Regions from separate parts of the Exiguobacterium sp. s50 genome, predicted to be linked through region 3. Evidence: riboswitches for the same ligand, from Rfam matches in the RefSeq annotation. Region 3 holds a riboswitch; each other region holds the start of a gene.
What was found. A riboswitch is a leader RNA that binds a small molecule or an ion and turns the genes downstream of it on or off. The one in region 3 is predicted to bind S-adenosylmethionine.
Positions count from the first base shown of each region.

Region 1: another riboswitch for S-adenosylmethionine. It lies ahead of KNP68_RS03180 (2,3-diketo-5-methylthiopentyl-1-phosphate enolase); the one in region 3 lies ahead of KNP68_RS08470 (Na+/H+ antiporter NhaC family protein).
Region 2: another riboswitch for S-adenosylmethionine. It lies ahead of KNP68_RS13375 (MetQ/NlpA family ABC transporter substrate-binding protein); the one in region 3 lies ahead of KNP68_RS08470 (Na+/H+ antiporter NhaC family protein).
Region 4: another riboswitch for S-adenosylmethionine. It lies ahead of msrA (peptide-methionine (S)-S-oxide reductase MsrA); the one in region 3 lies ahead of KNP68_RS08470 (Na+/H+ antiporter NhaC family protein).

Region 1 covers NZ_JACSLP010000002.1:156,406-160,194, reverse strand. Annotated here, with positions in the region: gene mtnA (S-methyl-5-thioribose-1-phosphate isomerase) at 1-90, opposite strand, end outside; gene mtnK (S-methyl-5-thioribose kinase) at 87-1,238, opposite strand; SAM riboswitch class I at 1,320-1,422, opposite strand; SAM riboswitch class I at 1,628-1,729, shown strand; gene KNP68_RS03180 (2,3-diketo-5-methylthiopentyl-1-phosphate enolase) at 1,799-2,956, shown strand; gene KNP68_RS03175 (2-hydroxy-3-keto-5-methylthiopentenyl-1-phosphate phosphatase) at 2,953-3,603, shown strand; gene KNP68_RS03170 (methylthioribulose 1-phosphate dehydratase) at 3,600-3,789, shown strand, end outside.
Region 2 covers NZ_JACSLP010000011.1:19,251-23,039, forward strand. Annotated here, with positions in the region: gene KNP68_RS13365 (aminotransferase class I/II-fold pyridoxal phosphate-dependent enzyme) at 1-159, shown strand, start outside; gene KNP68_RS13370 (iron-containing alcohol dehydrogenase family protein) at 156-1,172, shown strand; SAM riboswitch class I at 1,213-1,317, shown strand; gene KNP68_RS13375 (MetQ/NlpA family ABC transporter substrate-binding protein) at 1,390-2,211, shown strand; gene KNP68_RS13380 (methionine ABC transporter ATP-binding protein) at 2,221-3,255, shown strand; gene KNP68_RS13385 (methionine ABC transporter permease) at 3,227-3,789, shown strand, end outside.
Region 3 covers NZ_JACSLP010000005.1:43,439-47,227, forward strand. Annotated here, with positions in the region: gene KNP68_RS08465 (GGDEF domain-containing protein) at 1-1,648, shown strand, start outside; SAM riboswitch class I at 1,745-1,840, shown strand; gene KNP68_RS08470 (Na+/H+ antiporter NhaC family protein) at 1,893-3,194, shown strand; gene KNP68_RS08475 (TVP38/TMEM64 family protein) at 3,222-3,789, opposite strand, start outside.
Region 4 covers NZ_JACSLP010000001.1:27,695-31,483, reverse strand. Annotated here, with positions in the region: gene KNP68_RS00185 (DUF4435 domain-containing protein) at 1-272, opposite strand, end outside; gene KNP68_RS00180 (AAA family ATPase) at 262-1,656, opposite strand; gene msrA (peptide-methionine (S)-S-oxide reductase MsrA) at 1,862-2,386, opposite strand; SAM riboswitch class I at 2,451-2,552, opposite strand; gene KNP68_RS00170 (hypothetical protein) at 2,597-2,758, opposite strand; gene KNP68_RS00165 (amidase family protein) at 2,870-3,789, shown strand, end outside.

The sequences.
Region 1 (3,789 bases), on a different contig from region 3:
CACGTAACGCTCTTCATGCGGCAACAACGTCTGGTCCAATACGATGAGTTCGTCCGTCGGCGGATGGAAGCGGATGTTTTGGACCGTCATACGCGCACCCCCGACAGGAGTGTCACCAAGTCGTCAATCGATTCGACGCTGTGGCGTTCTTTAATGAGCGCCGTCCCGAGGGCGAGCGCGTCACGTTTTCGTTCGAGCCGCGTCGCTTCCGGCAATGTCTCGAGATCGGCGACACCGGCCAGTCCGACGGCACGGCGAATGAGTTCGCAACCGGCGTAGCCGATCGTGTCGCTGAAGACCGTCCGCAACAACTCGTCGACGAAACCATCCGTATTGAATGGCTCGACGGCGCGCTCAAAATTGGCCCGAAACGTCTTCTCGAACGTCTCCCACACCGTCAAGACGTCCGTGAAACGCTCGAAGCGTTTGAGCGGGTCATGGAACGTCGACAGCGTCAAATGGGCGATGATTTGGCCGAGGTCGAAGCCGAACGGTCCGTAAAATGCGAACTCTGGATCGATGATTTTCGTCTCTTGTTGAGTCGCGAAGATGCTACCCGTATGTAAGTCTCCATGCAGGAGTGCCTCATGTTTTGTGACAAACCCGACTTTCAATTTCGTCACCTCGACCTTGAGCGCCTGGTCTTGCCAAAGGCGTTCGACATCTGCTCGCAGCGCCGTCTCGATGTTGTTCGACTCCGCGTCTTTGAACGGATCGGTGAAGATGAGCTTCTCGGTGATGTCACACAGTTCCGGGTTGTAATAGTTACGTTCAATCCGCTTCTTCGCGATCGGTCCAGCTGCGTAATCCGACGTCGCAAACAGCGTCTCGCCCAAAAATTCACCGACATGACGGGCGAGTTCCGGGTAGCTCTCCCCATTCAAATAGCCGGTGCGGACAATCTCATAATCAGATAGATCTTCTATAATCGTGTAAGCGAGCGTCCGGTCGCTGCCAAGGACAGCCGGGACGAACCGAGACGCGACAGTCGCAAACTCACGGAGTGCCAACTGTTCAATCCATGCCCGCTCGAGCGTGAGCGGCCAGCTCTCACCGACGACTTTGGCGTATGGGAGCGCCTGTTTGACGATCAGGCGCTGTTCGCCTTGGCGAATCCGAAAGACGAGATTCAAGTTGCCGTCCCCGATCTCCTCGCACTCGGCGATTCCTTCTTGCAAGTATCCTAATTGACGGACGTGCTCGACGACGGTCTGTTCTGTAAATGGTTGATATGACATGATGTTTTCCCCTTCCTGTACGTTGCCCACAAAAAAAGCCCCTTTCTCCGCGAGAAAGAGGCACAGCCAAAATGGTTGTTCCTCTCATCTGTCAGACATTCGTCTGGTGGATGTAGCACCGTGCCTAGTGGTCGGTTGCTGCGGCGTCATCGGGCCAATTCCCTCTGCCAACTCGCGATAAGAGTGTGTTATTCGATTCGGTGAACTTATGTGATGAATATTACGGACTCGACGTCACGATTGTCAACGTCATTTTCTCGACGCAACTCCGTCTTTTTTTGTGCATATATGGAAACAACTTCCCAAAATATTTTTTTTTGAAAAAAAGGAATTGACGACGTGATGATTCTGTGCAAAAATTCAATTAAATTTCACAACTTCAAATCACATTCTTATCAAGAGCAGACGGAGGGACGAGCCCGATGATGTCGCAGCAACCGACCAGAGATGGCACGGTGCTAATTCTTGCAGCGAAAGCTGAGAGATAAGAGTTCATTTTTTATGATGACCTCTTGCCTCGGCATGGGGTCATTTTTTGTTTGCCTGGAAGGAGGAACCATATGAGTATCACTGCCACATATGAAATCAAACGAACGGACGCGGTCGCGACCGTCGCCGACAAAATCGCCCTCGAGCTGACGGTCGGTACTTGGACGGAGCTGCCTCACTTAGAGCAAGAGCAGTTACAGGCGTATCGCGGTGAGGTCGTGTCGACCACACATACGGATACGACGAGCCGCTTCACAATCCGCTACCCGTTACATAATGTCAGCCCTGACTTTTCATCCATCTTGACGACGACGTTCGGGAAACTGTCCCTCGACGATTCGATTCGGTTAATCGATTTGACGTTGCCCGAGACGCTCGCCCCTCATTTCAAAGGCGCCAAGTTCGGGGTCACTGGAATTCGCGAGTTACTCGGTGTTCATGATCGCCCGCTCGTCATGAGCATCTTCAAAGGTGTCATCGGCCGTGACCTCGCGTTTCTCGAGCAGCAACTCCGCGATCAGTTCGCCGGAGGCATCGATATCGTCAAAGACGACGAGATTTTATACGACAACCCGCTCACCCCATCGCTCGAACGGGCCCGGATCGGAGCGGACGTCATTCAAGCCCACTTCGAGGCGACCGGGAAACGTGTCCTCTATGCCATCACGCTGAGCGGCCCCGTGTTCGGTCTACGTGACCAGGCGCTCCGTCTTATCGAGGCAGGTGCGACAGCGCTCCTGTTCAACGTCTATACGTACGGTCTCGACGCACTGCGCGAACTCGCGAACGATCCGGATATCCACGTCCCCATCTTGGCACATCCGGCCTTTGCCGGCGCCTTGACCGGATCAATCAGTCATTCGCTCTTACTCGGTAAACTCCCACGCCTCGCCGGGGCCGATTTAACGCTCTTCCCGTCTCCGTACGGCTCCCTCGCGACACCGCGTGACGAGGCGTTCACGATTCGTGACCAGAGCGCCGAACCGCATTGGTCGAAACCGATTTTACCGGTCCCGTCAGCCGGGATTCATCCAGGACTCGTCGCCGATATCATTCGTGATTTCGGGACGGATGTCGTCATCAACGCCGGCGGTGGCATTCACGGACACCCGGACGGCGCAGCCGCCGGGGCTCGTGCTTTCCGACAAGCGATCGCTCACGTTCTCGGCCAAACCGAAGGACAGACGGACGAGCTCGATACCGCGTTGAAGGCGTGGGCGTCACGATGACGGTCCATATCCTCTGCGACTTCGACGGGACGATCACGGCGGAAGACAATATTATCGCGTTGATGAAGGCGTTCGCCCCGCCGGCTTGGGTCGAGTTGAAAGATGCGGTCCTCGAGCAACGGATTTCGATTCGCTCCGGTGTCGGTCAACTGTTTCAACTGTTGCCGAGCGCAGATGCCCCGGCCTACCGTGATTATTTGTTGGAGCGCATCACGCTCCGCCAAGGGTTCCCGGCATTTTTAGAAGAAGTTCGGGCCCATGGCTGGAAGTTTGACGTCGTCAGCGGCGGGATGGACTTCTTCGTGCAGCCGGTCTTGGACGGGCATGTCGCCCCCGAGCATATCTACTGCAACGTCGCCGACTTCTCCGCTGAGACGGTAACCGTCGCTTGGCCACACGCTTGCGATGAACAATGTACGAACGATTGCGGCTGTTGCAAGCCGACGCTCGCTCGTCGCATCGTCAATCCCGCCGACCGCTTGATCGTCATCGGCGACTCAGTGACCGACTTCGAGGTCGCGAAGCGTGCCGACTTCGTCTACGCCCGAGGTCAACTCATCACGCTCTGCGAAGCGGCAGGCATCCGTTACGCACCGTTCGAGACGTTTGACGACATCACCCATCACTTGAAGGAGGTGGTCGTATGAGCCTTGCGACACGTTGGCTTGAACTCGCCGACATTAAAGACGAACTCGCCGCCCGCGACTGGTTCCCCGGAACGAGTGGGAATTTGGCGATTCGCGTTTCCGACGATCCGCTCGAATTTCTCGTCACGGCGAGCGGACGCGATAAACGAAAACGAACATCGGAAGACTTTGTTCACGTCGATGCGG
Region 2 (3,789 bases), on a different contig from region 3:
CTGCATGAAGCCGGTGTCGCCGTCACCCCGGGCTATTTCTTCGGTTCGGAAGGGAACGGATACGTCCGCTTCGGCCTCGTCTCACCGGAACCGAAGATTGACGAGGCCGTCGAACGAATCGAGCGGTTGTTTGCCGCCTATGAGGAGGTGCGCGCATGATTCGTCAGGCCGTCCTTGAATATGACCACGCCGATGACGCGCTCGACCGTCTTGATGACTTAGTCGACGGCCGCCGTGCCCACGTCCTGCACGGTCAGAAAGGGTATGACGTCGTCCGAGCCATCTTTCCGGCCATCGCGGACTATCCGGCAACAAGGTTCAGCGGGGAGTGCACGGACTCGGAAGTCAAACGGCTCAAACCGTTGGACGCCGACGTGTTAATCGCCGTCGGAGGTGGCAAGCTCGTCGATACGGCCAAACTCGTCGCCTATCAACGGAACGTCCCGCTCATCGTCGTCCCAACGCTCGCCTCGAACTGTGCGGCGTTCACACCGCTCAGCGTCGTCTATCAGGAGGACGGGAGCTACGACCGCTACGACATGTTCCGCGTCGTCATCGAACGGGTCATCGTTGACTCACGGGTCATCTCGCGCTCACCATATGAATACTTTCGGGCAGGTGTCATCGACACGGTCGCGAAGTTTTACGAGGCCCGTTATTTGAGTGGTGACAGCTCAGCTGACGCCGGCGTCAACACCGGACTCGTCTTGGCCGAGCAGTGCGGGCGTCTCGTCGAACTTGAATTGAGCGAGCACGCTTTTGAGTCGTATAGTGACGACGTCCGCTTCGCGGTCGATCACGTGCTCGCCATCGGCGGCGCCGTCGGTGGATTTGGTGACGCCGGGACACGCGTCGCCGTGGGCCATGCGGTCCATAATGCGCTCAGCCGCTTCGAGTCGACCCACTCATTCTTGCACGGAGACAAGGTCGGCTTCGGCCTGATCATCCAAGAGCGCTTGCGGCGCTCGGCCGATGCTCCGTATTTGGAAGCTTGGTTGAAACGGTTCGGTGCCCCGACGACGCTCGAGACGCTCGGGGTCGGATTTGAGCATATCCCGGTCCTCGTCGACTCCGTCATGACGGAGACCGAGCTGCAACAGTTGCCGGAACCGCTCGATAAAAATTTTCTGAAAATAATTTTTGAAAATTTACAATTATCTATTTACAATTAAAAGAATTAAAAGTAAGATGATAACAACTTAATAGACCGATTGCTTATCAAGAGTGGTGGAGGGACTGGCCCTGTGAAACCCGGCAACCAGATCGTAATGATCATGGTGCTAATTCCAACAGACGAAATCGTCTGGGAGATGAGCGTGTCCGACTTTGACTTGTCGTGCCCGCCACTCTGAATGAGTAGCGGGCTTTCATTTTGGAGGAGGAAAACAAATGAACATCAAACAGAAAACAGTACTTGCAGGAACATCACTACTCGCCGCCATCGCGCTCTCAGCATGCGGACAATCGGACGCGAGCGAGGCGCTCAGCACGGAGTCGCTCACGATCGGCGTCACGGGCGGGCCGCACCAACAGATCGCCGAGAAAGTGAAAGAACTCGCGGCCGAAGACGGCCTCGAACTCGATATCAAAGTGTTCAACGACTATAATACGCCGAACACGGCGCTCGCCGAGGGCAGCCTCGACGTGAACAGTTATCAGACGCTCTCATTCCTAGAACTGCAAAAGTCCGATAAAGGCTATAAAATCGACGACGTGTTCAAGACCGTCGCTTTCCCGATGGGTCTCTACTCAGAGAAATTGACCGACATCGAGGACTTGAAAGAAGGTGACAAGGTCGCCGTCCCGAACGACCCGGCGAACGAGCTACGCGCGCTCCGTCTCTATGAGACAGCGGGACTCATCACGCTCAAAGAAGGATTGACAGACAAGGCGACAAAACGTGACATCGCCGAGAACCCGCTCAACCTTGAATTCATCGAACTCGAGGCGTCGCAGCTCCCGACCCAGCTCCCGGAAGTCGCACTCGCTGCCATCAACACGAACTTCGCGATGGGTGCCGGCCTGTCGATCAACGAGGACGCCTTGTTCCATGAAGACACGGTCGACAACCCGTATCCGAACTACGTCGTCGTCCGTACCGACAACAAGGATGACGAAGTCGTCGCGACGCTCAAATTGTATTATCACTCGGACGAGGTCCGGACGTTCATCGAAGAGACGTTCGACGGCTCAATCGTCCCGGCGTTTTAAGGAGGGCCTATGATCGCACTTAAAGGAATCACGAAGACGTTCACGGTAAATAAAGGTGCTGTCACCGCACTCGACGACGTCTCGCTCACCATCGAGAAAGGCGAGATCTTCGGCATCATCGGCCGAAGCGGGGCAGGAAAGAGCACGCTCATCCGCATGATCAACCTGCTCGAACGCCCGACGTCGGGCCAGGTCGAAATCGAAGGACAGGACGTCACGAAGCTCGACAAACGAGGGCTCTCGAAGCTACGTCATCGCATCGGGATGATCTTCCAACATTACAACCTGCTCAAGACGGCGACCGTCGAAGAGAACGTCGCCATCCCGCTCCGTCTCGAAGGACTCGATAAGCGGATAATCCGCGAACGCGTCGACAAGTACCTCGACATCGTCGGATTGACGGATCATCGGAAACATTATCCGGAGCAACTTTCGGGCGGACAGAAGCAACGTGTCGCCATCGCCCGCGCCCTCGCACATGAGCCGGACATCCTGCTCAGCGACGAGGCGACGAGCGCGCTCGACCCGGAGACGACCGAGTCGATTCTCGACCTGCTTCTCGACATCAATCGCGAGCTCGGGCTGACGATTTTCTTGATCACCCACGAGATGGAAGTCATCGAGCGCATCTGCGACCGGGTCGCGGTCATCGAGGCCGGCCGGATCATCGAAGAAGGGGACGTGCTCGACGTGTTCTCGGACCCGCAGCATGCGACGACGCGCAAGTTCTTGAAGACGAACCTCGATGTCCCGAAAGAGGTCGTCGAAGAATTGAGCACGCACGGGACGCTCGTCAACTTGTCGTTCATCGGCCATCAAAGTGAACAGGCCGTGCTCGCCCAATTGACGAAACGGTTCGGCTTGCTGCCGAACATCATCGGGGGCGGCATCAAAAAGCTTAAAGGAGGTCTCGTCGGTAATCTACTCGTCCATTTGGACGGCGATGAGGGCCAGACCGACCAAGCCGTCCGCTTCTTAGAGGCGAGCGGTGTGAAAGTGAAGGAGGTGACGAACTATGCTTCAGTTTTGGGAAAATTGGGGTGACTTGATTTGGACGGGGACGATTCAGACGCTCACGATGACCGGCATCGCACTCGTCATCTCGACGTTGATCGGACTGCCGCTCGGGACGCTCCTCGTCTTGACGCGACCGAACGGGCGGCTCGCCAACCGTTATTTCTACGGCATCTTGTCGAGCGTCATCAACGTCGTCCGTTCAATCCCATTCATCATTCTCTTATTCTTCATCCTCCCGTTCACCCGTTTCATCATGGGAACAACAATCGGCGTCCAAGGCGTGCTGTTGCCGCTCATCGTGTTCACGGCGCCGTATATCGCGCGGCTCATGGAGTCGGCGCTGCTCGAGGTCGACCGCGGGGTCGTCGAGGCGTATGAAGCGATGGGCATCTCGACCCGGAAAATCATCTGGTACGTGTTGATCCGGGAGGCCCGCTCTTCAATCGTGCTCGGTCTGACGATTGCGACGATCGGTTTGATCGGGGCGACCGCGATGGCAGGACTCGTCGGGGCAGGCGGACTCGGCGATATCGCCTATCAATACGGGCATCTTCGATTCGA
Region 3 (3,789 bases):
TTGGAGTATTTGGAGTATGCTATTCGGTTTGACGCTCATCTTGTTCGCTACAGGCGTATTGAACATGCCGGCCATCGAGCCGTTACCGTTCATCTTGATCGCGTTGCTCGTCATTATTTTTCAAATGGACTCCATTGAACGGAAAGGCGTCTACTTTACCTTTTCAGAAAGTATCGTCTTAATTATTTTTCTATTCTTTGATTTTGAGACAGCGCTGTTCGTCAATCAGATTGGACTACTCGTCTTCCAGTTCGTCAACTTGAAACCGCGCGTCGCGCTTCGACGGTTCCGTTTTACGTATCCGTGGAATGCCATCACGTCATTTTTGGAAATCGCCATCCCGGCCAGCGTCTACTTGGCACTTGGTGGTGTGACCGGTCTCGGATTCTATTCCCAAGAATCGTTCCTCCCGCTTGCCGGTTTGATTATTGCCATCATTTTGAACACGGTCGTCCAAAAGTATCAAGTCGGCTGGTGGTTCCGCGTCGACATCCCGGTCCGCGACTTTTTAAGCATCGCGTTTTACACGTATATCGTCAGTCTCGTCTTCATTTTGGCGGCCTCGCTCTTCCGGGAGACAAACTTGCTCGTCGTCAGCAGTATCGCCGCCGCACTCACGTTCTTTATTAAGCGACTCATCATTCAAAAAGGTCGACAAGACGCCTTCAAATCGTTGATTGAACAATATGATGAAGCAAAAGAAGCCGTATCGCTATCGCAAAGCGAGGCACAAGCCATCGAAGTGTTCCTCAGTCAATGTGAGCGACTCAACGAGTACGATGAAGGGTACGTCGAGTTCAAACTGTTTGATCGCACACTTTACTTTGATTTGAAGACGCGCCAGCCGATCGATCGCCATGTCGTCTTTGAATTACTCGATGCAACCTATCCGAACGAAGCCTCGGTCGAGTACGAGATGCGCTTCGAATGGGACGCCCCGCTGTCGAACGAATTTAATGAAGACTATCATAGCTTCATCTCGGTCCGTTCCGAGGAAATCGAAGGAATCCGCACGTGGATTGTGATGACGGGCGAGCACGTCTATGGCTATCCGCCCATCATTCAACGCGAGATTGTCAAACTGCTCAAGTCGTTCAATCGGACGATCAGTCGTTGTCATGAACGCGACCGCCTCTATACCGAGAGCCGGACGGACAGCTTGACGCTGCTTGCCAATGCACGGGCTTTTTATGAATACGGGATTCAACAGATCTCGGACGGCTCGATGTATCCGATTTCCGTCGCGATGCTCGATATCGACTTCTTCAAAAAAATCAACGACACGCACGGTCACCAAGTCGGAGACAGTGTGCTCCAAGAATTCGGTCGCCGCATTCGTCAAGTGCTCCGCACCGAAGACTTTGCCGCCCGTTACGGCGGTGAAGAGTTCATCTTGCTCTTAAACCGTTGTGATGTTGAGGCCGCCGTCGAGATTGCCGAGCGCATCCGTCAACAAATCGAGAACAAACCGTTCCACGTCGACGGAATCGATATACCCGTCACCGCTTCAATCGGTGTCGATACGATTCAGTCGTTCGGCGACAAACGTCTTGACGATACGATTCGTAACGCCGACCGCGCGCTCTACGTCGGCGGGAAATACGCCGGTCGCAACCGCGTCGCCCATTATAATTTCTTAACGACCTGACTCGCCCCCACGTTCATCGCGTGGGGGTTTGCTATTGACAAGCAGATTTGAAACAGGTACGTTAGGGAACGTGTCTTATAACTAAATATCACAACTTTTTTATCAAGAGAGACTGAGGGACTGGCCCGATGACGTCTCGGCAGCGGGTAACCTGTGCCAAATCCAGCGAGCGGTCTGCTCGAAAGATGAAAAAAGTGTTTCTTGTCGAGAGAGCCTTTTTTCAGAAGGCTCTCTTTTTATTTTTATGAATGAGGTGAATCGATTGGAACAACCAACAGCTAACAAATGGGCGCTCTTGCCCTTACTCGTCTTCCTCGTCTTCTTTATCGGGGCAGGCATCTACTATGACGACTTTTATAAATTCCCCGTCTTGATCGCGGCCTTGATTGCCGTCATCGTCGCGGCGATGATGACGAAAGGGAGCGTCACCCAGACGGTCGAACGCGTCGCCCAAGGTGCCGGGAACCCGAGCATCCTCATCATGGTGTTCATCTTCTTGCTCGCCGGTGCGTTTTCAAGCGTCGCCGAAGCAATCGGTGCGATTGACGCGACCGTCAATGCGGCATTGACGTTACTACCGCCCTCGCTCCTATTGAGCGGCCTATTCGTCATCGCAGCCTTCATCTCGATGGCGATGGGTACGTCGACCGGGACGATCGCCGCACTGGCGCCGATCGCTCTCGGCATCCATGAGGAGAGCGGCGTCAATATCGCTATCGCGGCGGCCGCCGTCGTCGGGGGTGCCATGTTCGGGGATAACTTGTCGTTTATTTCGGACACGACGATTGCAGCCGTCCGCACCCAGCGGACGAACATGCGCGACAAGTTCCGGACCAACTTTTGGATCGTCTTGCCGGCAGCCGTCATCACAACGATTTTACTCGCTGCCCTATCGAGCGGAGAATCGACCATCGAGCCGGCGGCGTTTGAATGGTATAAGTTGATTCCGTATCTAGCGGTTATCGTGCTCGCTTTGACGGGAATGAACGTCATCCTTGTCTTGCTCGGCGGCATCGCCCTGACCGGCATCATCGGTCTATTGGATGGCAGTCTAGCCGTCACCACGTACGTCACCGCCATGGCGGACGGCATGATGGGCATGGCCGAGATTTCACTCCTGACATTGCTCATGGGTGGGCTCGTCGGACTCATCTCGCACAACGGCGGACTCACGTACTTGCGTGACGCGCTCACGTCCCGAATTAAAAGACGGGCCGGCGCGGAGTGGAGCATCGCCGGGCTCGTCAGTGCGACAAACGTCGCGACGGCGAACAACACGATTTCGATTCTCGTGGCTGGTCCGCTCGCCGCGAACATCGCCGACGATTATGACATCGAACGTAAAAAGTCTGCGAGTGTACTCGATATCTTCTCGTGCGGGGTCCAAGGTCTGCTGCCTTACGGGGCACAGCTTCTCATTGCGGCCGAACTGACGAACACGGCATCACCGGCGCTCGTGCCGTATATGTTCTATCCGTTCTTGTTGTTCATTTGCGGAGGATTGGCCATCGCCTTTAACTTCCCGCGTTTCAAAAAACGCGCTTAACGAAAACGACCTTGTGAAGCTGTCGCTTCACAAGGTCGTTTGTCGTTTCGCTTCAAGTTCACGTTTCAGCTGCTCGTTACGTTTTCTGAAGGCACGCCGTTTGAGCAGTTCTTCGAGTCCGCGGCTGATTACCCACAGAACGAACAGCAACAGGACGAGCATCGATAATCGGAACGGGCTTTGGATAAACTCTTCCCACTGGTCACCGATGACAGAGAAAATCAAGACGACGAGCAACTTCCCAAACCCGGCCGCCATAATGAACGTCCGGAGCGGCATTTGGATGAGGGCGAGTAAATACGTAATCAAACTGACCGGAATGAACGGGAGCGAGTAGAGAAATCCGAGCGAGACCGGACTCATATGATTGATGCGTTCGAGCCAATAGACGCCTTGTTTATGCCTCTCGAGCCATCGCGTCATCGGCTTTCGAAAGACGTAGCGAACAGCTGCAAACACAAGAATCGTCCCGAGCAAGCTTCCGACCCACGACAATAACGTCCCGAGCCAAAAACCGTACGTTGCTGCGTTCGCCGAGATGATGAGGACGAGCGGGAGAAATGGAAAGATGGCTTCCAGGAAAGGTGCCCCGAGT
Region 4 (3,789 bases), on a different contig from region 3:
TTACGATTCTCTTCTTTTAACTGGCTATATTTAGTCAAGGCATTCCTTTTGCCAGCCACATCATTTTCGTCATCTACTTCGGAATTTGCGCTTATTACTCTGATATATAGATTACTATTATGAAGTGAGAAATAATTCTCAAGAACTGTAATGTCATCTTTTCCTTCAACTACTAAAAAATTATCTTCCCTTCTTTTTGCATCAAAAAGCGTTTCATTTAAGATAGCGTCAACGTCTTCAATTATTCCATGTTCGACTTTTTTAAATATCATCTGTTTCACCTATAGCCCAAATATTATTCTTAAACTTATGATTTGCAATGTATGGAGAATGTGTAGCAATAAGTAGTTTGGGTTTATTTGGTAATTCTAACAGCGTAGGTATGAGCTCTAATTGCCATTTTAAATGTAGTGACAACTCAGGCTCATCAATTATTATAAGTGGACGGTAAACTATAGATTTTAATAAAGAAGAATAACTTAAAATTGTTACTAATTGTTTTTCTCCGGTTGATAAATCTTTAAAGGATTTTGATTGTGTAATAATAAATGACTTTTCATCTATATGTAAATTCAGTCGATTTTTAAAGAATTTAGTAAAATTATCTTGAAGAAAGTCGAAAGGCTTTAAAAGTGTCTCCATTTTTAACAAATGTGAACTATATAAACTTATTAGTTCTCTAATGATTTTATCGTGGTCATCTAGTCTTTCCTCAAATGCAATTTTATCCTCTATCTCGTTTTTGAGGTTAGATTCTTTTAAACTAAAATAATCTTTGATTGAGTTGTAGTCAACATTTCTAAGTTTTAGTTGATTTGCCAAATCAATTAATTTTTCTGCTGAGTCGGTGTCACTATGAACTTTTTTGTTTCTTATACGAATTGATGTGGAATCCTTACTTTGAAACGTATTCTCTATTAAAGTGCTTATCAATTTTTTTAGAACAGTATTTAGTCCCAAAGAACTTCTTTTTTGTAACTCAAAAGTGTACTTTTGGAATAATTGATCTATATCGTTATCATTAATTCCAACGAGTTTGTTATTTTCTGGTAAAGATTCGAACAACTTTGCTACCTTCTCGAAATCCATATCTACTTTACTAGTATTGTTTTGCTCTAACAAACTTAATAAGTCACTATCTATTCTTCTGTAAGTAGGAAAATAAAGAATACTATTTTTTAAGTATCTAATCTGTTTAGTTAAAACTTGTAGCTCTTCATAATAACTTATTAACTCTAGAAGAGATTCTCCATATGGGTAGTAATGCGGTAGATTTGCTATTAAGTCCTCACCTTTCACTTCATAATTAATCTCTACAAAAGGATAGATAGTTTTCTTACCTTCAAACAAATAATTAATTCCATTTACAGTTGTATACTCTATATTTAATACATTATTAGTTTTAGTTACTCTTATTTTTTTTATCCATACTAACCCTCTAACTTTTGGAGTATAGTCTTCTTTATCAAATTCAATCACGATTTCTTCGAACTTTTTATCAAATAAGGGATTAAAATCACAACTTAATATGTTATGTATTACGTTTAGTAACGTTGTTTTACCTGATCCGTTATTACCAATATAAATGGTTAAATTTTCGTCTAAGGGAAATTCGGGATGACTATTACCATAAAATTCTTTTAATTGTAGTCTCATAAAGTCCTCCAATATAATGTATTTTTATGACTTAATTATAACATTATATCTATTCTGATCTTAATTTTTATAATTAATATAAGAATTTCACAAGATAGCTAAATCTACTTAAATTCTCACCAGTACTAAAATGGTGAATTATGTAACTGATAAAAAGCGCGACCGTATCATGATGGCCGCGTCTTTTCATCTTCAATTACATGACTTAAACTTTTTCCGCCCACGCTACATCAATAAACTCATCACGTCCTGAAATAGCCCGATCTTCCTTATAATGTTTCGGATTCTTCTTATGGAAGTCTTGATGGTATTCCTCGGCCGGATAGAACGTGTCGGCAGGCAAGATTTTCGTGACGATCGGCTGTTTGAAGCGTCCGCTCGCCGCGAGCGCGTCGCGACTCTGCTCTGCTTTCACGCGTTGTTCTTCCGTATGATAGAAGATGGCCGGCGCATATTGGCTGCCGCGGTCTTGGAACTGGCCGCCGTCATCGGTCGGGTCGGTCTGAATCCAATACAGTTCGAGCAGTCGTTCATAAGCGAACAGCGTCGGGTCGAATGTGATCTCGACGACCTCATAATGCCCGGTCGTCCCTGTCTTCACTTGTTCATACGTCGGGTCATTGACGTGACCTCCCGTATAACCGGATACGATTGACTCGATGCCAGGTTGTTCCTCGAACGGCGTCACCATGCACCAAAAACAGCCGCCTGCGAATGTTGCTTTTTCCATTAATAAGTCCCCCTCATGTTCATTTCCAAAAAAAAGCGCCCATGTCATCGACATGAGCGCTCTGTCATATCGGCCAAGGCAAACTGCCTTGCTGGAAGTAGCACCTTGCCGAAGCAGGTTGCTGTGAAGTCATAGAGCCAGGTCTCTCGTTCACTCGAGATATCGATATGTAGTTGGTGAGAGCATCATACCATCAGATTTGAAGCGGCGTCAACGGTTTGGCTTGCGTCGAAGTTGGACCAAGGTGGCGCCGAGAATCAAGATGACGAGGACGATGGAGAGCGGTAGCGTATACGGGGCGTCCCCGGCATATAACTGTAAGAAGAACAAGGCAAAGACGGACAATAAGACGAGTACGTACGAACGGTTCATAGTAACCTCCCTTTTCTTTCAGTGTACCAAGTTACATATTCGTTGGCGAACGAAAACAGGAAATCATGTGGCGATAGCGAATACCATCGAGTGACCAAAGGAGGAATCTATATGACTGAACCAAACACATTTTTCGAACTCGATATCGAGACCGCCCATCGCGGATATAAAGAAGGAACGTTCACGGCGCGTGACGTGACGGCCTACTATTTGACCCGAATCGCCCAGTTGAACGATAAACTGAGAGCGGTCATTCAAGTGAACCCGGACGCCTTGTTCGAGGCCGAGGCGGCGGATCGCGCCTATCAACGAGGTGAGCGATTACCGTTGCTCGGCATCCCGGTGCTGATCAAAGACAATGTCGAGACGGCCGGATTGATGAAGACGACGGCCGGGGCCGTCGCCCTCGCGCATCACTTCGCCGGCCGGGACGCCCATCTCGTCCAAAGCTTGCGCGCGAGCGGGGCCATCATCCTCGGGAAAGCGAACTTGTCCGAATGGGCCAACTTTTTGACCGAGGGCATGCCAAACGGCTGGAGTGGGGTCGGTGGCCAGACGCTCAATCCGTATGGGGACAAGCTCGATGTCGGAGGGTCGAGTTCAGGTTCGGCGTCAGCGGTCGCGGCCAACTTGACGTTGCTCGCCGTCGGCAGCGAGACGAGCGGCTCGATTATCCACCCGAGCGTCCATAACGGAATCGTTGGTATCAAACCGACCGTCGGGTTGATTAGCCGCAGCGGCATCATCCCGATCTCCCGGTCGCAAGACACGGCCGGCCCGATGGCACGGACACTCCGGGATGCGGTGCTCGCCCTTGAGGCGATGGTCGGGGAAGATCCCGCTGACCCAGCGACGGCGCATCTTCCGGCCGGTCCGCCTTACCGGACTTGTCTCGATGAGCGGCAAGCAGTCGGGATGCGTGTCGGCGTCGTCAAGACCGATTTGTCGGAAGAAGAGCAGGTGCTCTACGACGAAGCAATCGCATTGCTGAAACAGAGCGGCATCGAGGTCGTCACCGTCGAACTGCCGTC